4 regions of the Aestuariirhabdus haliotis genome follow, and region 3 is predicted to be linked to each of the others. Evidence: predicted binding sites of a transcription regulator. Region 3 holds the regulator's gene; each other region holds the start of a gene.
What was found. Region 3 encodes sigma-54, which starts transcription at its own class of promoters, with help from an activator protein. Its sites were predicted from a motif close to TGGCACNNNNNTTGCTNT; they were not measured.

Region 1 (5,907 bases), on a different contig from region 3:
CTCGAACCAGCCTCCCGGTGAGGTGTCCGTTCCCGAACAGGTGGAAGGTGCTGAAGGGGAAGCGGCCCAAGCTCCCCCTCAGGATTCCCGCTCTCGTGCGGCGCGTAATTTCGAGTTGGATAAGACCATTAGCCATACCCGTTTTCAACAGGGTCGTATCAGTCGCTTGTCCGTCGCGGTGGTCATCAATGATATGACGGAAGTTAATCCTGAGACGGGCGAGGTGACTCAGATTCCCTGGAGTCAAAACGATCTGGATCGTTTCACCCTCTTGGTGAAGGATGCTGTGGGCTTCGATGTCAGCAGAGGTGACAGCGTTAATGTTATTAACTCTGCGTTCCGTGCGGTGCCCGAGGAGGCCTTGCCAGAAATTCCTTTTTATACGGAACCCTGGTTCTGGGAAATTGCCAAACAGGTGGGTGGTGGTCTGTTCTTGTTAATCCTGCTGTTCGGCTTTGTGCGCCCGATGATTAAAAATATCATGAACAGCGGCGGCCCAAGTGATGCCAGCATCGGCGCGGAAGACCTTGATGCGCTGGATGCTGCTAGCGGTGGAGAAGCAGGGCTGGATGATGACCGTGTTACCCTTAGTGGCGCAGGAGGCGTATTATTACCGGGCCCCCACGAGGGCTATGAGCAACAATTAAACGCGGTCAAAGGCTTGGTTGCTGAAGACCCCGGGCGGGTTGCCCAGGTGATCAAGCAATGGGTATCAGACGATGAACGATAAACTTCCTTCGGCCACCGACCCGGTGACCAAAAACCCTGCTGAGTTGGCCAGTAAAATGGGCGGCATACAGCGCTCGGCTATTTTCCTGATGAGCTTGGGTGAGGCAGATGCTGCCGAAGTGCTTAAGCACATGGGGCCCAAGGAAGTGCAGCGTGTCGGTGCGGCCATGGCCCAGATGGAAAACATCAACCGCGAAGAAGTCGATTCGGTTTTGAAATATTTTATCGAAATTGCTCGGGAGGAAACCGGCCTTGGGGTAGGGGTCGATGGCTATATTCGTAATATGTTGACCACGGCGCTTGGTGAAGACAAAGCCAGTGGTTTGATTGATCGTATCTTACTCGGTGGCAACACTACCGGACTGGATACGCTCAAATGGATGGAAGCTCGAGCCGTTGCCGACGTGATTCGTTACGAGCACCCCCAAATACAGGCGATTGTTGTTGCTTATCTGGATTCGGATCAGGCGGCAGAAATTCTCAGCTACTTTGACCCTAAGGTTCGCCTCGATATTGTTTTGCGTGTTGCCGGATTGTCGACCGTTCAGCCAGCCGCCTTGCAGGAACTGAACGATATTCTTGAACGCCAGTTTTCTGGCCGCAGCGGTTCGCAAACCACGACTATGGGCGGCGTTAAAGTGGCCGCCGATATTATGAACTTCGTTGAGAGTTCTATTGAAGGCCAACTGATGGACTCTATTAAAGAGGTCGACGAAGACCTTTGTACCCAGATAGAAGACCTGATGTTTGTCTTCGATAATTTGGGGGATGTTGATGATCGTGGCATTCAGGCGCTGTTGCGCGAAGTCTCTTCCGATGTCTTGATCCTGGCGCTCAAAGGTGCGGATGAGAAGGTTAAGGATAAGATATTCAAGAATATGTCCAAGCGTGCTTCCGAGTTGTTAATGGATGACCTGGAAGCGAAAGGACCGGTGCGCCTGAGTGAAGTGGAAACGGCGCAAAAAGAGATTCTCACCATTGCCAGGCGTATGGCTGAGTCTGGTGAAATCGTACTGGGTGGCAAAGGCGGCGAGGAGATGCTGTAAAGATCCGCTACGGCGAGGAATAATTAATCATGACAGCGAAAACAAACCCTTTCGGTTCACTGATTCCCGCTGAAAAAATGGCAGGCGTGAAAACCGTTGTCTTGCCCGCATTTCAGGCCTCGTCCCATGTGGTGGAGCGCGAGGGAGTAGAAGAAGATCGCGCGGGGTTTCGTCGTAAGCCGAAAGCTCAAAAACATCCTGACATGGCCGTAACCCCGGAACAGCCTGCTCAGACCCAGGCGCAACAGTTGAAAGTTGCTCGTGAAGAGGCTTATGTGGAAGGCTTTGCCGAAGGCAAACAGGCGGGTTATGACGAAGGCTTTTCCCTGGGCAAGCGAGATGGTGAAAAGCAGGGTGAGAGTATTGGCATTGAAAGGGCTGAAAGGGAAGCCAGTCAACGATTTGACGCCCAGCTGAAACGCCAGGGCGATATGATTGCTGAACTGAGCCGGCAACTGGTTCATCCTATTATCGATCAGGATGAAGCCATTACCCGGGCGTTGGCAGAATTGTCATTATCCATTGCGAAAGAGGTCATCGGTCGTGAGTTGATGCTGGATTCTTCACAAATAGAGAATCTGTGCCGCGAGGCGATTAAGCAGTTGCCTCTGGATACCGATACGATTCGCGTACACATCAATCCTCATGATCAAGCGGTTGTGCAAAAACTGTGCGATGAGCTTCAGGGGGATTGGCAAATTCTCCCCGACGCCAGCCTCTCGCCAGGTGGCTGTCGCATCGAGACCAATGACAGTTTGATCGATATTTCGATCGAGAAGAAGGTTGAAATGATAGCCCAGCAGGTTGCCGAGCAGCATCTGCATACCCATGGGCAGATAGCCCAGCAGCAACAACAAAGCCTGGCCGAGGTTGAGCAGCACATTGAACTGTCTCAAGCTGAGCTGGATGAGGAACTTGCCTCCGAGCCTCAAACTCAACCGGTGGAATCTCAAGATAGCATGACAGCATCAACAGAGGATGCACTTTCTGATGAGGTGGTTGCCAGTAAATCCGGGGCATCGAATGTTGAGGTTGATAAAACGGGTTCAGAGGCGCTTGTACCGCCTTCCTCGTCACCGCCTGATGAGAATTCGCAGTGAAACGGGTTCAGTTTTCCGACCGCATGGCGGCTTATCAGAACAGCCTTACGCCCGTCTCTGATCCTGTCGTAGCTGGGCGTCTTACCCGCATGGTCGGGCTTACTCTTGAAGCGGTGGGTTGCAAGGTTTCCACCGGTAAACGCTGTCTGATTGAGACCCACGAGGGCGGCTATATTGAAGCCGTTGTGATGGGGTTCGATGACAAGCGTGTTTTTCTTATGCCACTTGAATCGGCGCCTGGAATTCAACCCGGAGCGCGCGTGATACCCCAGGAAAGTGAGAGTCTGGTGCCGGTAGGTATGGGTATGTTGGGGCGGGTCATTAATGGCTTGGGCAAGCCATTGGATGGCAAGGGTGCTCTGGATGCCGATGATTATGTGCCGCTTACGGGGGAGTCTATCAACCCGCTTAGCCGACAGCCTATCTCCGATACTCTGGATGTGGGAATACGCTCTATCAACTCATTGCTGTCGGTGGGGCGTGGGCAGCGGCTTGGTTTGTTTGCGGGCAGTGGGGTTGGTAAGAGTGTGCTGTTGGGTATGATGACCCGCTTCACCAGTGCCGATGTTACGGTTGTTGGCCTGATTGGAGAAAGGGGTCGAGAAGTTAAAGAGTTTATCGAAGAAACTCTCGGCTCTGAGGGCTTGGCCCGTTCAGTAGTGGTGGCATCACCGGCAGATGATTCACCAATGATGCGATTGCGTGGGGCCATGTTATGTACCCGGATCGCAGAATATTACCGTGACCAGGGCAAGAGCGTGTTGTTGCTTATGGATTCCCTGACCCGATACGCACAGGCTCAGCGTGAAATTGCCCTTGCGGTGGGAGAGCCCCCGGCTACCAAGGGATACCCCCCCTCTGTGTTTGCCAAATTACCGCAATTGGTTGAGCGCGCGGGTAACGGTGCCAGCGGCAGTGGCTCCATAACCGCGTTTTATACGGTATTGGCAGAGGGTGATGATCAACAGGACCCTATAGCTGATGCTTCCAGAGCCATACTGGACGGACATATTGTCTTGTCTCGACGGCTTGCGGAGGCAGGGCATTATCCAGCGATCGATATAGAAGCATCCATCAGCCGGGCTATGCCTCAAATCGTTTCTGATGAGCACCTCTCTCTGGCCCAAACCTTCAAGCATATCTACTCTTTGTATGAGAAGAATCGAGATTTGATTGCCATTGGGGCTTACAACGCCGGCAGTGATCCCATGATCGATGATGCCATAGCTCGTAACCCGGTTATGCGCAGTTTCCTGCAACAAGGCTTACGGGAAAACCTGGGTTTTGAGGATAGCCTGTCGGGATTACGTACGGTTATGGGTGACTAATGGATCTGGCCGCTCAAAGGATAGCCTTGTCTACGAGGAATGCTGAGCTGTGGAGGTGCTGTAGAGTATGAAACGATCGACTCGCATGGACACGGTGTTGCAGGTGACCGCTGCCGATGAAGAAAAAGCCGCCCAGCTTTTTAAGCAAATGAACGCTCGCTTGCACGAGGAACAGCAGAAGCTGGAACAGTTGCAGTCCTACCAGCAGGAATACCATCGACAGGTTCGGGAAAAGCAGGTCTCAAGCGTGCAGCAGCTGCAGCAGATGTCGCAATTTATCGGCAAGCTCAGTGAAGCAATTAATGAACAACAAGCTCAAATAGAAAGGGTGAATGCCCATATGCAGCAGCTTCGTCAGCACTGGATCTCTGCTCGGGGAAGAACCATGAGTATTACCCAGTTGCGCGAGAACTATCTGACTGAAGAGCGGCGCTGGGAGGAACAGCGCGAACAGAAAGAGATTGATGAGTTGGTCACGACCCGCAGTGCCCGAGGCCATAACATCAAGCGCTGAGGCTTTTATTCAGAGCGTCTTTGACGGATAGAAAGCTTGGCAGGAGCCTAACCCGACTTGATCAAAACACGTCCGGGCAGAGCGAACCCAATCGAAGTGCGATTCAAATTGCTTTACCGTCACTTTCATTTGGATCAAGTTATCCCTTTTCCTCCCTACACTATTCAGAAATGTACCGTATACAAGTTTTGGCCCACTTATTGCTATTTTGAACGTGTAACCCGACAGTGAGTACTATGTTATGCAAAACGGAACCGCACTTTTATCGTTCACGGCAACAAGACCAACCACCGATCAGACGACCGCCTCCGGGGTGATGCCCGGTTCTGGAGAAGCGCAGCCGGTTACTTTTACACCCTCGCAACTAGCTGATTTAAAAGAGAATCTTCAGGATATGTTGCCGCCAGAAGTTCTCGCGCAACTGTTCCCCGAAGGTCTTGATAACCTGAGTGATGAGCAATTTTCAGAGCTGTTGGCCCAGTTGCCGCCCTTTGTCCAGCAAGCACTACAGGCATTGCAAAGCGGCAAGGCCTTGCCGGAGGCTGAACAGCCTTTGCCGTCGGTTGGTTCGACGGATGAGAACACTGAAACGGCAGCCGCTCCGTTGGCAGCTCCGGTATCGGGGACCTACCAGGCTATCAATTCAGCCGCTGACGACGCTGAAGATAAATCGTTAGTTAGCTGGGTTCAAACATTGAGGCCCCTGTCTGGGCAGCAAGAGAAAGCGGATATAAAGTCTCGGACCGATCCACTGGCTCCCTTGGCGACGATCACCGAAACGGGTTTGCCTGATAGTCGTTCATCAGGAGAACTGGGCGCTTTACTACAGCGAAACTCATCTGAAGGCAAAGCTTTGCAGAATCCGGTATTAGCACCGATTGAAGGTCTGTCGTCGGGTGCGGATACACAGGTGCAAACCAACGTCGTTCCTATGGCTAACGGCTACGCTATTCAGACTCGTGAAGTTCAACCCGGCGGTCAGCAGCATTTGGTGACCGAAATAACCCAGCCTGTGGGGACCGCACGTTGGGGTGAAGCGGTGGTGGATAAAGTGATGTGGTTGAGCAGCCAAAACGTGCAGTCTGCCCAGATTCGTCTGGACCCTCCCGAATTGGGACCGCTGGAGGTTAAAATTAACATCAATAGTGAGCAGGCTAGCGTCGTATTTACCAGTCAGCATGGGCAAGTAA
Region 2 (5,907 bases), on a different contig from region 3:
CCCTCGGGTTGGGTAATGTCGATGCTGATGGAGCGCTTGCCGCGATTGGCGGCGTGGAAATAGGCCGCGTCTTCGGTATCTTCCCCGGCTGCGTTCTTTATATAGGGCGGACCCCAGCCCCGGGTGTCGTCACCGTTGCCCGGGCGCTCAACCTTGATCACCTCAGCGCCGAAATCGGCCAGCATCTGGGTCGCCCAGGGGCCGGCAAGGATACGGCTCAGGTCGAGTATCCGAATGCCTTCCAGTGCGCCGCTCATAACAAGGTCCCGCTGGACAGCGACAAATGACGCTTCGCTGGGTTGAGGGGCCATTTAGTTCGGGGGTAAGCGCAGCGCATTAGACTCTCCATCGAAGGCGGTATCAAACCGCTAGGGCAAGAGTCCTACTCTATGGTTTGCCGGGTGGAAAATACAAGCCTGGCTGGGCGTAAATGGGGAGCAGCTGAGCAGGTTTCATAACATGGACGAAACCAGGGGCTTACTCACCTTTAGGGTCGTCTTTCTTTTCCAGGTCATCAACGAGTTGTTGATAGCGTTTTTCCAGCGCTTCCAGACGTTCCCGGGTTCGCGCCAGAACGGCGGCCTGAGTATCGAATTCGTCACGGCTTACCAGATTCAGTTTGCCGAAGGCGTTCTGCAGTAAAAGCTGAAGCTTTTGTTCGGCGTCCTGATGAAACTGGGACTTGTCCCCGCTGAGAATCTGGGCGGCCTGGCGACTCAGGCCGGCAATAAACAGTTTATCAATCATAGCTAGGCAAAATCTGTTGGTTCTGGAAGAGGCGCCATTCTAGCACAGGCGTTGCTGGCAATGGATTGGTCCAACGGCCAGCTGGCCCGAAATGGCCTTGATAAGCCTGGGGTTTCACCGCGGAATGCACCATGGCTGTCCATTAAATGGGCGCTTATGGTGCCTGCTGCACGATACAGGGAAGGTTTGCCCCCTATTGGTGCGCCACTAGGGGGCGTCGACCAATAATGGTGCCTGACAAGCCTGGGGGGGCTCGAAGAAATCGTGTAACTAATGTTAACTAATTGAAAATAAAGAAAATAATGGTTTTGGCACAGCCAATGCAAAGAGCAGGTATCGCGTAATTGTTCAGGCGTACCTTTGCGGAACAGTTGCTACGAGGATGCATGGTCTTAGCCATCAGCGTTTTACCCAAGCGTAAATGGCTAAGGTCAGCCCGGTCAGGAAGACCAGAGAATAAGAGCGGGACGCAGCGCCAACGGCCGGGCCCGAAAACAAACCAGGAGATTCTACATGAAGTTAGTGTCAGCAATAGTCAAACCCTTCAAGCTCGATGATGTGCGTGAAGCCCTCTCCGAGATTGGTGTTCAGGGTATCACCGTCTCTGAAGTGAAAGGCTTCGGGCGTCAGAAAGGCCACACCGAACTCTATCGCGGTGCCGAATATGTGGTGGATTTTCTGCCCAAGGTCAAGCTGGAAATTGCCATCGCCGACGAGTTGCTCGATCAGGTGATTGAAGCGGTAACCAAGGCGGCCCATACCGGCAAAATTGGTGACGGCAAGATCTTTGTGACTTCCGTTGAGCAGGTGATCCGGATTCGTACCGGTGAGACCGGCACCGACGCCGTTTAAACACCTACCGAATTTAACGACTCAATTTTTAGAGGGGAACTGTTGTGGAAAACAACCTTTATCATCTCCAGTATGCGATGGATACTTTTTACTTCCTGGTGTGCGGCGCACTGGTCATGTGGATGGCCGCCGGCTTTGCCATGCTGGAAGCCGGTCTGGTCCGTTCCAAGAACACGACTGAAATTTTGACCAAGAACATCGCCCTGTTTGCGATCTCTTGCGTGATGTACATGGTTTGCGGTTACGCCATTATGTACGGTGGCGCGCCGCTGCTGTCTGGCATCGAAAATGTCGATGTGGATGGCGTGATGGGCGAATTCGCCGAGCGTGAAGACGGCTTCGTGGGCGGTTCTATTTACGCTGGCGCGTCTGACTTCTTCTTCCAGGTGGTGTTCGTAGCGACCGCCATGTCGATCGTGTCCGGTGCGGTTGCCGAGCGTATGAAACTGTGGTCTTTCCTGCTGTTCGCCGTGGTTATGACCGGTTTCATCTACCCAATGGAAGGCTACTGGACCTGGGGCGGTGGCGATGTCTTTGGCATGTACAACCTGGGTGACCTTGGTTTCTCTGACTTCGCCGGTTCCGGTATCGTGCACATGGCCGGTGCTGCCGCTGCTTTGGCTGGTGTCCTGTTGCTGGGCGCTCGTAAAGGCAAGTACGGTGCTAATGGCCAGGTTAACGCCATTCCCGGTGCCAACCTGCCACTGGCGACCCTGGGTACCTTTATCCTGTGGATGGGCTGGTTCGGCTTCAACGGTGGTTCTGTCCTGAAGCTGGGCGATGTTGCCAGCTCTGCATCGGTTGCCATGGTCTTCCTGAACACCAACGCCGCGGCGGCTGGTGGTGTGGTTGCCGCACTGATCACTGCGCGTCTGCTGTTCGGTAAGGCGGATCTGACCATGGCGCTGAACGGTGCTCTGGCGGGTCTGGTAGCTATTACGGCTGAGCCTTCTACTCCAAGCGCTTTCCAGGCGACCCTGATCGGTGCGATCGGTGGTGTGCTGGTGGTCTTCTCTATCCTGTCTCTGGACAAGTTGAAGATTGATGATCCTGTCGGTGCGATCTCTGTTCACGGTGTAGTGGGTCTATTCGGTCTGCTGGTTGTGCCTGCGACCAATACCGGTGCCAGCTACAGCGGTCAGCTGATCGGCGCCCTGACTATCTTCGTGTGGGTCTTCGGAGCCAGCCTGGTTGTCTGGGCGATCCTCAAGGCTGTAACTGGAATCCGGGTTACCGAAGAGGAAGAGTACGAGGGTGTTGACCTTGCCGAGTGCGGTATGGAAGCCTACCCCGAGTTTACGAACAAGTAATAGTATCAATAAGTAAAAACAAAGCAGTAAACGAATGGGCGCCTCCAGGCGCCCTTTTTTATGTACAGGATGTACGGTATGCCGCGAGAGCCAGGGATGGCGGTAGCGGCCTATGTTGGAGGATGTACGGTATGCCGCGAGAGCCAGGGATGGCGGTAGCGGCCTATGTTGGAGGATGTACGGTATGCCGCGAGAGCCAGGGATGGTGGTAGCGTTAAAGGATGTGAAGTATGTCCGATAAAATGATCAGGTATCACCTGCCAAAGATCGGCAATGAACTGTTCTAAACAGCAGGCTTAGGTTTATAAAAAATTTGGTGTCACATCCCGTACTGAGTTGCTAGCGTTTTTGAGCAAAGCCATCGGCTAATGGGGCAAAGTTCGATCGAGCCGGGTCGTCAATTTTTGCACGACAGTTCAGTCCGGGTGGTCCCTGTTCACAATTATGGATTAAAACGCCGGGTCTGAGGATGCAGTTAACAGATTGCAGAATCTAATCTCGACACACAGGTGTCCAGTCAGTAAAACGAGCGCATTTCAAGGGCAGTAAACTGTTTAAGGGTGCTCAATGACAACCGACCTTCAAGATAAAACCTCCATAAAAAAGTCGATTCTGATGATTCAGCTTTTGACCTTGCCGGCGACAATCGCACTGGGTCTGGGGTTGTATGGTGTGGTAGCGGTACAGGGTGATGCTTTTCATCCGGTACTTAACAACAGAGAGTTTTGCTACTTCCTGATCGTTATCAGTGTACTTATTGATGTTATTGCTGTTATAAAATTAATCCCGCTCTTCAAAGCTCAAAAAGGACTTGCTCGTTAACACACTTCCTGGTGGGGGAAGCTAGATAGCAATCCAGTTAATAAGAAGGAAGATAAATGCAAGCCTTTCAGCCGATACTGCTGCCGGTTGTTACCCTGATTGCCTGGACTCTGGTGATGTGGGTCTGGATGTACGCCACCCGTCTACCCGCCATGCATAAAGCCGGCATGACACCGGATTCCCATGCGCCTCGAGGTGCACAAATGGCGCAGCTACCGCCACCGGTGCAATGGAAAGCGGATAACTACACTCACCTTATGGAGCAGCCGACCATTTTTTATGCGTTGGCGCTGGTATTGGCATTGATCGAACAGGGTTCGGGTGCCAATCTGGTGTTGGCCTGGAGTTACGTTGTTCTGCGCGTAGTTCATAGCCTGGTGCAAGCTCTGGTCAATAAAATTGAGGTGCGCTTTGGGCTGTTTGTGCTGTCGACTTTAGCGTTGTTTGGGTTGGCCGTGAATGCACTGTTAGTGCTGTTATAGCGTTGCCTTATGGCGTTGAATTAAACAACCCATGCTCCAGTTGCTCTTTCAGTGATAATCGCTCACAACGATTACGGCCGTTGAACTTGGCCTTATAGAGTGCCAGGTCGGCACATTTGATCAGGTCTTTCAGGGTGATTTTCTGAGTTGGCGTGACCGTCGCAATACCGATGCTGACGGTAATACGATCCACTCCGCCCACATCCCCTCGAGACAGATTGGCATCATAAACAGTCTCAATAAGCCGTTCTGCCAGCAAATCGGCGGTATCGTCGCTGGTTTGGGGAAAGATAATTACGAACTCTTCACCGCCATAGCGTGCAGCCAGATCACCGGGTCGTTTGGCCTGTTCATCCACTAATTGAGCAATACTTGTCAGGGTTTCGTCACCGGCCTGATGGCCGTAGTGATCGTTGTATTTTTTAAAATGATCAACATCGATAAACAACAAGGAGAGGGCCGAGCTGCTGCGATTACAGCGACTCCATTCCTGCTCGAGGACCCGATCAAAGTGACCTCGGTTGGCGATACCCGTCAACTTGTCCTGACGCGATAGGGCTTCCATCATTCGAGCTAGGCTATCGGCTCGATTTTTCTCAATCCGTATGATCTGGTGTTGTAAGTAGTTTCGACGCCGCTGGCGCTCACTCAGCATGTTCAGTATTAAGCCCATGGCATTAATACCGATAAAACTATGACTGAGCATAAAGTAATCGGCAGGGTAAGGCGCAAATAACTGCACCACCGGAATAGTTGCCGCGGCGGCAAGATTAATGAGTAATGCGGTACTGAAGTGAAGCCCTGAGAATGTGTAAACGGCCATGACCGTATAAAAAATGGAAAAATAGCCGGTAAGCACCACCTCATGCTCGGTGACGAACATGGGAAAGTTGATCACGTTGATCAGGCCAGCAAAGGCCACTAGCGAAATATAACCGAAGTAATACTTATCTAGAGCCGAAATACGGGCGCATATCAACGCAGTAATGATGGCGATACCGATAGCGCTGGCTGATATGACCCAGTAATGGATATCCTGGGATGTGGAGTTTAGTAATGTCGCTTCAAGTGCAACCAGAAACACAAAAATAACAAGGACCATGTGTCCATTGGCACGAAAGAAAGAGATCGCGTCTTTACGAACCGCGGCAAGAAAGAACTTCTCCAGGTTGTCTGGAAAGCGATAGCGAACCGGGTCTTTTTGCAGTAGCAGTTTGATTTCACTCAGGTCGTTTTCCTGAGATGGGCTGCTACCCTTGTTCGGGGTTTCCATTATGAAAGATGGCCCTGTCGTGTCCTGTGTTCAAAGTGTAGATCAAATTTTTTACAGGATGGAACAAGGGCCACGTTGTTGAGCACTGGTCAGTATCAGGAGGACAAAGAAACCGACCATAGAACTGTTGGCTGAAAAATCAGTCCTTCAGGCGTTCTGTAAAATGTGCCAATGCTTCGTCGAAGGTTTGTCGCAGTTCACCCTGCCAATTACGTAGAAAACGACGGAGATCTGCGTGCAGGGCCTTTTTCAGAGAGCGTTGGTTCGTGTGAAACAGCATCGAATCCAGATCGATCAGGGTAATGCCATTGGCATCCACCATCAGGTTGCTGGCTTTGGTGTCGCCGTGACTAAGACCTGCCTGGTAAAGGGATTCGAACAACTCAATCACCTGTTGAAGCAGTTGTTCCTGGCTCCAGGG
Region 3 (5,907 bases):
ACCAATCGACCGGTCGTTATTACCTCTCCCGAAGGGATCACTCATGCTGTGGGAATGAAGGCCCACCTCAACCAGGACCGCGTTCAATTACAATCGAACGTCAGAGGCATCTATGAGCACCACTAAACCCTTACTTGTTCTCTTATTCTCTACCCTTCTGGCCAGCACGGGCGCACAAGCCCTGCCAGAAGACCAGGAACAACCGATTCGCATTAAAGCGGACAAGGCCGATATCGACGAAGGAGCCGGACGAGCCATCTACACAGGCAGTGTCACCATGGACCAGGGCTCGATTCATATTACCGGCGATAAAGTCACCATCTACACCAAGGCGGGTGCGGTGACTCGCATGGTAGCGGAAGGCACACCAGCTCATTACCAGGAAAAACCGGCTGTCGATAAAGAGATTATCAAGGCCTATGGCAATACCATCGATTACGCCATCGCCAAAGACAAAGTCAAGCTGATCAAGAACGCCAAACTGTTTCAGGAGGGCAACTCCTTTACCGGCGATGTCATTCATTACAATATGAAAACCCAGGCGGTCAACGCCCAGGGTGCCACCAGTCGCACCGGAAAGAACCGTGTCGAGATGGTCATTCAACCCAAGAGCAAGCAGTAAGCGATCTATGGCAACCCTGAAAGCACTTCACCTGGCAAAGAGTTATCGTGGCCGGCACGTCGTCGAAGACATTTCGATCAGCATCAACAGCAATCAGATTGTAGGGTTGCTGGGACCCAATGGCGCCGGCAAGACGACCAGCTTTTATATGATTGTTGGCCTGGTTCAGTCGGACAACGGCCAAATCCTGATGGACGGCGAAGATATCACGCGTCTGCCCATGCACGGTCGGGCCCGCAAAGGCATAGGTTACCTGACTCAGGAAGCCTCAATCTTCCGCAAGCTGACTGTCACCGAAAATATTCTGTCGATCTTAGAAACCCGCAAGGACCTCAATCGCAAGCAACGCCTGGCCAAACTGGAGGAGTTGCTCAACGAGTTTCATATCTCTCACCTTCGAGATAGCAAAGGCATCAGTCTGTCCGGTGGTGAACGACGCCGGGTCGAAATTGCTCGGGCACTGGCGACTGAACCCGCTTTTATTTTGCTCGACGAACCCTTTGCCGGGGTAGATCCTATCTCTGTCAATGACATCAAGGATGTCGTCCGTCATTTACGTGACAAAGGTATCGGGGTTCTGATTACCGACCATAACGTGCGCGAAACCCTCGATATCTGCGAGCTCGCCTACATTGTCAGCGAAGGCAAAATCATTGCAGAGGGCGATGCCCAAGCCATTCTGAGTAACCAAAAGGTGAAAGACGTTTATCTCGGACACCAGTTTCGAATATAGGCATTCGGAGTACTTCGGCTCTATAATAGACGCCATGCAAGATTTTTGCCGGTGCAAGAGGCTACCGGGGTAACCCATGCGAGGAGTAGGCAGTATATGGACCGGACATTGTATTATCTATGAAACCATCCCTAGTCCTGAAAATGGGCCAGCAGCTGACGATGACGCCTCAGCTGCAACAAGCCATAAAACTTCTGCAGCTCTCTACCCTGGATCTTCAACAGGAGATTCAGCAAGCCCTCGAATCTAACCCTATGCTCGAGGCCGAAGACGGCCTGGAAGAACCCAGCTCAAAGCAAGATGAAGCCCGTGACGGTACGGAATTCGATATTAAAGCCGAATCAACCGCTCTCAATGAAGGTGAGCAACGCCAGCAGGAACAACAGAGCAGCGAGAGCGCCAATAACGAGAACGAGGTTCTTTCCGACGACTGGCAGGACAACATCCCCAATGATCTGCCAGTAGATTCTGCCTGGGACGATGTCTATCAATCGAGCTTACCTGCTTCTTCAGCCCCATCGGACAACGATGACTACAATCCAGCGGCGCGTGCCAGCACGGTGGATTCACTGCAATCCCATCTCGAATGGCAGCTTAACCTGACTCCAATGAGCGATACCGATCGTGCCATTGCGATCACTATCATCGACGCTCTTGAAGAGGATGGTTACCTTGGCTGCAGCTGCGAGGAGCTGCTCGACAGCATCGATGCCGATCTGGAGATTGAGCTTGATGAGATCGAAGCCGTACTTCGCCGGATACAGCAGTTCGATCCTGTAGGGGTCGCTTCGCGCTCCCTGAGCGAATGTCTGCTGATCCAGCTGGCCCAACTTCCGAGCGACACTCCCCACCTGAAACCGGCCGCTCTGGTGGTTGAAAAACATATCCACCTTTTGGGCAACCATGACTATGCTCAACTGATGCGCAAAGCACGCCTCAAAGAACCCGAACTCAAAGCGGCAATCGAGCTGATCCAGACCCTGAACCCCAAGCCTGGAGCCAGTATCGAAAGCAGCGAGCCCGAATATGTCATTCCCGATGTAACGGTCAGAAAGGTCAACGAGCGCTGGATTGTTGAACTCAACTCGGATGCCATGCCCCGTGTACGGATTAACTCGGGCTACGCCTCCCTCGTCAAGCGAGCCGATAACAGCGCCGACAACACCTACTTGAAAAACCACCTGCAGGAAGCCCGCTGGTTCCTTAAAAGCCTGCAAAGTCGCAATGAGACCCTGATGAAAGTCGCCACCCAGATTGTCGAACACCAACGCGGCTTTCTGGATTATGGCGAAGAAGCCATGAAACCGTTGGTTCTGCATGATATTGCGGAAGCCGTCAGCATGCATGAATCGACCATATCCCGGGTCACAACGCAAAAATACATGCACACCCCAAGGGGCATCTTTGAGCTGAAGTATTTCTTCTCCAGCCATGTCAGCACGGCCAGTGGTGGGGAATGCTCCTCCACCGCCATTCGTGCGATTATCAAGAAACTGGTTGCCGCCGAGAACCCAAAAAAACCATTGAGCGATAGTAAAATAGCCGGTCTGCTTGCCGAGCAAGGAATTCAGGTAGCCCGCCGCACCATCGCCAAGTATCGAGAATCCCTGTCCATTCCTCCATCAAACGAAAGAAAACGTCTGGTATAGGTTATATTGATTAATAGCAACATAGAAATATCGAGTCTCGGATATGATCGAAACAGAGGCACACAGCTGAGCACGACATGGTGTCGGTTCAGTATCACGAAAAACCCATCTAGGAGAGAGACGCATGCAAATCAACATCAGTGGACATCATGTCGATGTAACAGAAGCTTTGCGTGAGTATGTAGCAACCAAGGTTGACCGTCTGGAAAGACATTTCGACACCATCACCAGCGTCAACGTCACCCTGAGCATAGAAAAAGAAGGGCAAAAAGCAGAGGCCAACCTCCATGTTCGCGGTGCTGACATCCACGCCACTGCTGTCCATGACGATATGTATGCCGCCATCGACATGCTGGCCGACAAACTGGATCGTCAGCTGATGAAACACAAGGAAAAGAACCTCTCTCGTTAATATTCTCCATGAACCTGACAACCCTCCTAAGCCCCGACCGCAGCCTTTGTGCTGCGGAAGGCGGCAGCAAAAAACGCGTACTCGAAACCCTGGCGGAAACCATTGCCCAGGGCGCTCCGGAAATCTCGGCGGATAATCTTTTTAATGGCTTGATCGAGCGTGAACGACTCGGCAGCACCGGTTTTGGCAAGGGTATCGCCATACCCCACTGCCGACTCGAATCCTGCACCGCACCCATGGGAGCCCTATTAAAACTCTCCGATGGCATCGATTTTGATGCTATGGATGGCAATCCGGTGGATCTTATTTTCGCCCTTGTGGTACCCAACGAAGCTACCAACGAACATTTGGCTATCCTGCAAGAACTGGCGGGACGGCTGGACAATGCCAGCTATCGTAACAATCTTCGCCACGCAAAAGATGGCAGCGAACTCTACACCATCGCTATCGCGCCGATTGACTGAATCCCTCAGGTCACAGACCTGTCACTTACCAGCTGATATACTTCCACTAATTCAGTCAATGGACAGGTGGCTCGCTGCCTGTACTCAGTGGAAAAAGTGGCATGCGACTAGTCATAATCAGTGGACGATCAGGCTCAGGAAAAAGTAGTGCGTTACACGTACTGGAAGACCAGGGTTTTTACTGCGTCGATAATATGCCGGCTGGACTTCTGGGCTCTCTGGCCGCAGAAATCTCAGGGGAAGCAGAACTGCGTAATGCGGCGGTGAGTATCGATGCTCGTAATATGCATGCCGACCTCAAACGTTTCCCGGAAATCCTCAGCCAACTGAGCGAAAGCGGTGTTAACTGTGAGGTCATCTACCTGGATGCCGAACCCGCGACCCTCTTGAAGCGATTCAGTGAAACCCGCCGCCGGCACCCACTCTCCAACGATCAATGTTCATTAGAAGAAGCAATACTGGCCGAAAGTGAACTCTTGGCTCCGCTCAAAGACGAAGCCAAACTGACTCTGGATACCAGCTCCCTGTCGCTTCACGAACTGCGTGACCTGATTCGCACGCGCGTAGCCCAACGTAACAACGATAGCCTGGCGTTGCTGTTTCAGTCCTTCGGCTTCAAACGCGGCATCCCAATTGATGCCGATTACGTATTTGATGTACGCTGCTTACCCAACCCCTATTGGGTTCCTCATCTCAGGGGGTTTAGCGGGTTGGAAGAACCCGTACAGACCTTTTTGGCCGATCAACCTGAAGTACAGGGAATGCTGTCCGATATAGGTGACTTTGTCGATCGCTGGCTGCCCGCTTTCGAGGCAGGCAACCGAAGCTATCTGACGGTTGCCATCGGTTGTACCGGCGGACACCATCGCTCGGTATATCTCAGTGAGCAGCTGGCCAACAGCTTTAGCGACAAAATCAAGAATGTTCAGGTTCGTCACCGCGAGCTTCACACCACACAAAAATAACAATGTGAACCAACATGATCGACACCAGGATAACTATTATCAATAAACTCGGTCTGCATGCACGGGCCGCCTCCAAGTTTGTTACCACCGCTTCCGCTTATGGCAGCGCCATCGAGGTAGGCCACGACGGCAAGATGGTTGACGGCAAGAGTATTATGTCAGTGATGCTACTGGCGGCGAGCCAGGGCACCGAACTTATTCTGCGGATTGACGGTGACGACGAAGAGCGGGCTCTGGAAGCCATTACCGAACTGGTTAACGACTTCTTCGGGGAGGGCGAATAGCCCTCCTGCTCCTATCAGGATCACATAACGGACTAATCCCCACCAACCGTCATACCTTCCAGCAAAATTGAGCCTGACTGTACATTACCCCGCCGATCAACGTCGTTTCCAACCGCAACCAGATTGGCGAACATATCTTTCAAATTACCAGCGATGGTAATTTCAGACACGGGATACTGGATGATGCCATTCTCGACCCAGAAACCACTGGCACCTCTTGAATAATCACCCGTGACCAGATTCACCCCTTGCCCCATAAGCTCAGTGACCAGTAGCCCTCGATCCATTTTCTGCAAGAGCTCACCGGCCCCCAGACCACTGTCACTGATACGCAGGTTATGTGCCCCACCGGCATTGGCGGTCGATGTCATACCGAGCTTACGCGCCGAGTAGACGCCAAGCAGGTAGCTGCACAGAACGCCATCACGAACAAAGTCCTTGGCATAGGTCGCCAGACCATCGTTATCGAATGAGGCACTTGCCATACCTCCGCGCAACAGAGGCTCCTCGTAGATACGCACAAACTCGGGAAACAGGGGCTTATCCAGATGCCCCAGCAGGAAACTGGCCTGTCGATACAAACTGGAACCACTGATCGCACCCAACAGATGCGACAGCAACCCTCCGGCGATTTCGGCGGCAAACAGCACCGGCACCTGTTCCGTCTTAGGCTTTCGCGGGTCCAGGCGTCGAAGCGTTCTGTCAGCCGCACGTCGACCAATGGCTTCAGGGTCTTCCAGATTCTCCTGCTTGCGCGCCAGGCTATACCAGTAGTCTC
Region 4 (5,907 bases), on a different contig from region 3:
TACCAGACCAAAAGTGGTTCCCCGGTGCTCCACACATTCCCCAATGGCATAAATTTTTGGATCAAAGGTTTGCAAGCAATCGTTGACCAATATGCCACGCTTGCATTGCAGGCCGGCCGCCTGTGCCAACGCTATATTGGGTGTGATACCCGTGGTCAGAATCAACAGCTGGGCCGGCAAGCGCTGTCCGTTATCGAGCTCTAGTTCGCTGACCGATGGGCGTTCGAACGTCTGGTTGGTATGCACCCGTTTGCTGGTACGCCCCAGGGCAAATCGAATGCCTCGGGATTCCAGTTCTTCTCGTAACAGTGCCGCGGCCTCCGAATCGAGTTGGCGGTTGAGTAGGTGCTCGCTGCGGTGAACAACGGTCACCTGCATACCCAATTGATTGAGCCCATGGGCCGCTTCCAAACCTAACAGACCGCCGCCAATCACCACGGCTTCGCCACCCTTCATGGCGGTTTTGCGCATGGCATCAACGTCATTCAGGTCGCGAAAGCCCAGCACGCCGCGCGGCATTTTCTCTCGCGCCCCAAGCCCTTTGATGGGCGGAATGCTGGGTAACGAGCCGGTAGCAATCAGCAGTCGGTCGTAGGCCAGGCAGGCGCCGTTCTGGCAGTGCACCGTGCAGCGAGTGCGATCAATCCGGGTAACGCTATAGTCGGCGCCAGTCAGCAGGCTAATGCCTTGTTCGCGATACCATTGCTGATCGTGCAGGGTGATGTCGTCGAAGGTGGTTTCGCCGGCGAGCAGTGGTGATAGCATGATGCGGTTGTAACTGGGGCCGGGCTCACGACCAATAATGGTAATGCGATAGCGATCGGGAGCCAGCGCCAGTAATTCATCGAGCATGCGCGTGGCCGCCATGCCGTTGCCAATAATCAGCAGTCGAGGTTTGTCCTCGTCAGCAAGGTTTGGGGTGTTGGGCGGGGCGGCGTCAGTGCTCATCAGGCAACACTCATCAAGCCGCGACTTCTACCGCGGAGCCTTGCACGCGAACCTCATAGGTCGGGACCTTGAGGTTCGTGTCCTCCTGGCAAATACCGCTGCTCAGGCAAAAATGGTGTTTGTACAGGGGCGAGGCCACGCTGGTAATACCGTTGAGCTGTGCGATCAAACCCCGCGACAGTACATTGGCTTTACCCGCAGGATCGTAGTTGCCAATCGCAAACAGTTGATCTTGTTCCGCCAGTCGAAAGACGGCAACCTGTTGGCCGTTAACCAGCGCACAGACACCGGTGTTGGGATCGATATCTTCGAGTTCGCAGATCGTTTTCCAGTTCATAATGCTTCCTGTCGACTAATGTCCGATAAAAGTGAGATTAACTTGCTTTGGCAATCAGCTGACTGCGCTCTTCGTCGCTGGCGGGGCGTCGCTGCTGGCGCTCTTCGACAAAGACCAGGTTGCTGTCGGTCTCGTCGTTATTGATAAAGTGGCTGAAGCGCTTCAGCTTTTGTTCATCGTCCAGGGTGGTGGCCCATTCGCACTGGTAATTTTCGATGTTCAAAGCCATCTCGGCTTCCAGGTCTTCTGCCAGACCCAGACTGTCTTCCAGAATGACGTCGCGTAAATAGTCGAGACCCCCTTCCAGGTTTTCCATCCAGACCGAGGTCCGCTGCAGGCGATCGGCAGTGCGAATGTAGAACATCAGGATGCGGTCGATGGTTTTGATCAGGGTGTCGTGATCCAGATCGGTAGCGAACAGATCGGCATGGCGGGGTTTCATGCCACCGTTACCGCAGACGTAAAGGTTCCAGCCATTTTCCGTAGCGATAACGCCGATATCCTTGCTTTGGGCTTCGGCGCATTCGCGAGTACAACCGGACACCGCAAACTTGAGTTTGTGCGGCGCACGCAAACCTTTGTAACGATCCTCGATTTCGATCGCCAGGCCCACACTGTCATCGACGCCGAAGCGGCACCAGCTGCTGCCGACACAGGATTTCACGGTACGCACCGACTTGCCGTAGGCGTGCCCGGTTTCAAATCCGGCATCGACCAGTACGCGCCAGATGTCGGGTAACTCGTGCAGCTGGGCGCCAAACAGGTCGATGCGCTGGCCGCCGGTAATTTTGGTGTAGAGACCATACTGTTTGGCCACTTCACCAATCACAATCAATTTTTCCGGCGTGATCTCGCCCCCGGCAATGCGTGGCACAATGGAGTAGGTGCCATCTTTTTGCATATTACCCAGGTAGATATCGTTGGTATCCTGCAGGCCAATATGATCGCGCTTAAGCACATAGTCGTTCCAGCAGCTGGCCAGAATATTGGCAACGGCCGGCTTGCAGATCTCGCAGCCATGGCCCTGGCCATGCTGGTCAATCAATTCAGCGAAGGTTTCGATGCGGCCCACCCGCACCAGGTGATACAGCTCCTGGCGGGTATAGGGGAAGTGTTCACACAGATCGCGGTTGACGGAAACGCCGCGCTCTTCCAATTCGTGATTGACCAGCGAGGTCAATAACTGGGCACAACCTCCGCAGCCGGTGCCCGCCTTGGTCTCGCCCTTGACGTCGCCAACCGAGCAGCAACCGCCATCAATCGCGGCTCGAATATCTCCCTTGGAGACATCGTGGCAGGAACAGATCTGCGCGGTTTCCGGCAAAGCGCCCACCCCCAGTCCGGTTTGGCCGTCGTCGCCCCGGTTGGGCAGAATCAGGGATTCGGGGTATTCGGGCAGGGCAATATCGTTGAGCATGTATTGCAACAGGGTGCCGTACTCTTCGGCATCGCCTACCAGGACCGCCCCCAACAGGTGACGCTTGTCTTCACTGACGACAATCTTCTTGTACACCTGATCCGGTTCGTCAAACCAGTTATAAATACGCGCGCCCGGGGTCAGGCCCTGAGCATCACCAATGCTGGCCACGTCGACCCCCATCAGCTTCAGTTTGGTGCTCATATCGGCGCCGGTGAATGTCGCATCGCCGCCAATAATGTGAGAAACCGCCACCTTTGCCATCTGATAGCCGGGTGCCACCAGGCCAAAGATGCGCTGATTCCACAGCGCGCACTCACCAATGGCGTAGATATCCGGGTCCGAGGTCTGGCACTGATTGTTAATGACAATACCGCCGCGCTCGCCAATCTCCAGATCGCTGCTGCGGGCCAGTTCGTCCTGGGGTCGAATACCGGCGGAGAACACCACCATATCGGTTTCCAGCGATTCGCCATCGGCAAAGCTCATGCGATGCTGGCAGCGTTCGCCGTCGACGATTGCGCTGGTGGCTTTGGACAGATGCACACCCACGCCCAGGTCTTCAATTTTTTGCTTCAGCAGGGCGCCGCCGCCATCGTCCAGCTGCACCGCCATCAGGCGGGGCGCAAACTCCACCACATGGGCTTCCATCCCCAGGTCGGTCAGGGCCTTGGCCGCTTCCAGTCCCAGCAGGCCGCCGCCGATAACGGTACCGACTTTGGCGCCGGCTTCGGCGCTGGCGGTAATGGCTTCCAGATCCTCAATGGTGCGATAGACAAAACAGTCCTTGCGGTCATTGCCTTCGATGGGCGGCACAAAAGGGTAGGAACCCGTGGCCAGAACCAGTTTGTCGTAGCTCAGGGTTTTGCCGTTGGCGGAGCTCACCTGGCGCTGCTGGCGATCGATGCTGACCACTTTATCGCCAAGCAAAATCTCGACGCCCGACTCAAGGTACTGGGCCTCGGTGGCCATGGCCAGCGGGTCGGCGCTGCGGTTGGCAAAGTATTCACTCAGGTGGACACGATCGTAAGCGGGACGTGGTTCTTCGCTGAACGTGGTGATGCTGAATTGATCCGCCTGTTCGCTGGCCAGCAGGGACTCAATAAATTGATGTCCTACCATGCCATTGCCAATCACGATGATCCGTTGTTTTGATGTGCTGCTCATAATGTGCCCCTGCCGGTTTCAGGTTCGAATACTGCCCCATCGTGCAGATTCGGGTTTGACAGGCTTAAAGCAGAAAGCGTACCAATCTCGCTTTTTTGGTTTAACTATATGATTTTTATGGTTTTATTCTATTCGTTCTGGGTTCTTTACGCGTTTTGTGGGCCCAGTCTTTGGGCATCAGGCTCTGTGCTGGTGCAGGGTTGGGGGCAGGGCGTATTCAAATGGTGCGCCACTCTGGTGCTTGTGGGTTAGGAGTGGATGCGCGATATGGGTGCGGGGGGATTTGTTCGTCCTGTTAACACACGGGGGTTGTCGGGAGGCACCCCGACGGGTGCCTTCATTTCTTTGTGCGTGACAAACAAACGAAGCAAAGGCAGCTCTCGACCGTCCATGGTCTTCGCTGCATTAGAACATCCCTGTTCGTCACCGCTCCCCTCACAAAGCCGGCCTTCGGCTGCACAAACTTTCCCTCCAGGGTTCGGGCCTGACAATGGGCTTCGCCCCACGGTAAGCCTGGGTCGTTATCAGCCGTCCATGGCCTAAGCGACATTCGTATGTCCTAAACATCTTTGAATCATGGATGGATAGTTTGTCGGTTTAGAGGGGAATTGGTGTGGTGCTAGTCGGATACTGTGAACGATAGGTGTGAGGTCGCAGGTTATTCATTTTGGCTACGGCGTTTTCATCTCGTGAATTCGCTTTTTCCGTGTACAGTGGAAGAACGTCGCCTGTACACTGGAAACTGGCTGCTAAGTAATTGATTTTTAAGGGCTGCTAGATAGTATATGGAGATTAGGATTTAACACTCAGAGCGTGTGGGAAGGATTTGTTTTCTGTGAGGTGAATTTCTTGCGGGCTTTTAAAACGTTGATTTTATTGGTGTTTTACTAGATAAATAAATTTCGAACCGAATTAACAAGAATTGATCCCTCAAGAGAAAAGGGGACGTTCTTCCTTATAATTAGCTGTTATGTGTAAACACGAATGAAAGAAGAAGAGTACTTAAGCCAACTGAAACAACAGCGTCATATGTTTGAGTGGTGCTTATTGAATATTGGTGTGTACTCCCAAGATGAAATTGAATCAGCTTCTAAGAGGTTGTTTTCGTACAAACCGGAAAGTGACGAGTACCGTTGGCTCGTATTTCATGATGATGCGTGGCATTGGGCAATGCTTGAGATCAAAGGGGAAGGTTACTGGCGTGAATATCCCAATCTCAAAGATGAAAGTTTAGAGTACAAGCAAGAGTGGGAGCGTTATGAAAGTCAAAACACATAACCAAGCTATCAAGCAGACCTCCATTCCGGTGCTTGATTTCGCGCTGGCCGCTACGCTAGCGCAAAACAATCACCTACATTACGGCTGTTTATAGCGGCGTTATGCATAAAAAAAGGATTTTCGGAGAGTATGCGAAAAACTAAATTCGATGTTAATTATGAAATATGTCAAAAGTTAGTTGCAGCTCTTTCTGAGGTAGGTAGCAAAGAGTTGGCTCCAATTCTTGAAGGTTTCTCGAAGTCCATTGATCAAATTAGTCGCTGGGTGATTGATGACGAGCTTCCCGTTCCGAAATCTGAACTAGCCAAAGGTTTAGAGCAAGGTATTAACGATCTATCATCGTTAATTAGTGATATTGATCCTGAGTTTCGCACAAATGCTTTTAGGGCTTACTACGAATCTGTAAACTCAGTAAGCCCAGATTACTTCGAAAAATTGAATTCGAAAATCCAGCATATTTTAAAGCGCGGAAAAATCAAAACAGAAAGTGAGTTCTATCTTTTACGTAATCGTTTAGATCAAATTGAAGGCAAAGGTACTCAAGAAGAAAAAACTGCTTATGAATTATTGGGGTACTATGAAACTAATGCATAACAAGCGACTGTGGTGTCAATTCACCTAAAGATTTCTAATAAGCCCATGCAGTATTGTCCCTTACCATAGCGTTTAACATCGTTATTAATTTCCTCATACAAGCAATAATCGCCACTTTCTTATGCTTTCCTTTTGCGACCAGCGATTGGTAAAAGGCTTTAAGCGG

Region 1: the regulator sigma-54 is predicted to act here: its motif matches at 4,907-4,924, upstream of MIB40_RS03060 (flagellar hook-length control protein FliK).
Region 2: the regulator sigma-54 is predicted to act here: its motif matches at 1,057-1,074, upstream of glnK (P-II family nitrogen regulator).
Region 4: the regulator sigma-54 is predicted to act here: its motif matches at 3,936-3,953, upstream of nirB (nitrite reductase large subunit NirB).

The regions. Positions count from the first base shown of each region.
Region 1 covers NZ_JAKSDZ010000002.1:254,267-260,173, reverse strand. The annotation lists gene fliF (flagellar basal-body MS-ring/collar protein FliF) at 1-730, shown strand, start outside; gene fliG (flagellar motor switch protein FliG) at 786-1,775, shown strand; gene MIB40_RS03075 (flagellar assembly protein FliH) at 1,805-2,875, shown strand; gene fliI (flagellar protein export ATPase FliI) at 2,899-4,203, shown strand; gene fliJ (flagellar export protein FliJ) at 4,271-4,717, shown strand; gene MIB40_RS03060 (flagellar hook-length control protein FliK) at 4,959-5,907, shown strand, end outside.
Region 2 covers NZ_JAKSDZ010000064.1:7,010-12,916, reverse strand. The annotation lists gene MIB40_RS18355 (CaiB/BaiF CoA transferase family protein) at 1-257, opposite strand, end outside; gene MIB40_RS18350 (accessory factor UbiK family protein) at 478-747, opposite strand; gene glnK (P-II family nitrogen regulator) at 1,261-1,599, shown strand; gene MIB40_RS18340 (ammonium transporter) at 1,677-2,909, shown strand; gene MIB40_RS18335 (hypothetical protein) at 3,477-3,731, shown strand; gene MIB40_RS18330 (MAPEG family protein) at 3,788-4,213, shown strand; gene MIB40_RS18325 (GGDEF domain-containing protein) at 4,221-5,486, opposite strand; gene MIB40_RS18320 (lipopolysaccharide kinase InaA family protein) at 5,626-5,907, opposite strand, start outside.
Region 3 covers NZ_JAKSDZ010000008.1:18,733-24,639, reverse strand. The annotation lists gene lptC (LPS export ABC transporter periplasmic protein LptC) at 1-126, shown strand, start outside; gene lptA (lipopolysaccharide transport periplasmic protein LptA) at 113-622, shown strand; gene lptB (LPS export ABC transporter ATP-binding protein) at 630-1,355, shown strand; gene MIB40_RS07810 (RNA polymerase factor sigma-54) at 1,475-3,004, shown strand; gene hpf (ribosome hibernation-promoting factor, HPF/YfiA family) at 3,129-3,416, shown strand; gene ptsN (PTS IIA-like nitrogen regulatory protein PtsN) at 3,425-3,880, shown strand; gene rapZ (RNase adapter RapZ) at 3,982-4,845, shown strand; gene MIB40_RS07790 (HPr family phosphocarrier protein) at 4,860-5,129, shown strand; gene pmbA (metalloprotease PmbA) at 5,162-5,907, opposite strand, start outside.
Region 4 covers NZ_JAKSDZ010000019.1:79-5,985, reverse strand. The annotation lists gene MIB40_RS11820 (NAD(P)/FAD-dependent oxidoreductase) at 1-948, opposite strand, end outside; gene nirD (nitrite reductase small subunit NirD) at 962-1,285, opposite strand; gene nirB (nitrite reductase large subunit NirB) at 1,323-3,869, opposite strand; gene MIB40_RS11805 (hypothetical protein) at 4,854-5,147, shown strand; gene MIB40_RS11800 (hypothetical protein) at 5,277-5,741, shown strand; partial or broken gene MIB40_RS11795 (IS110 family transposase) at 5,776-5,907, opposite strand, start outside.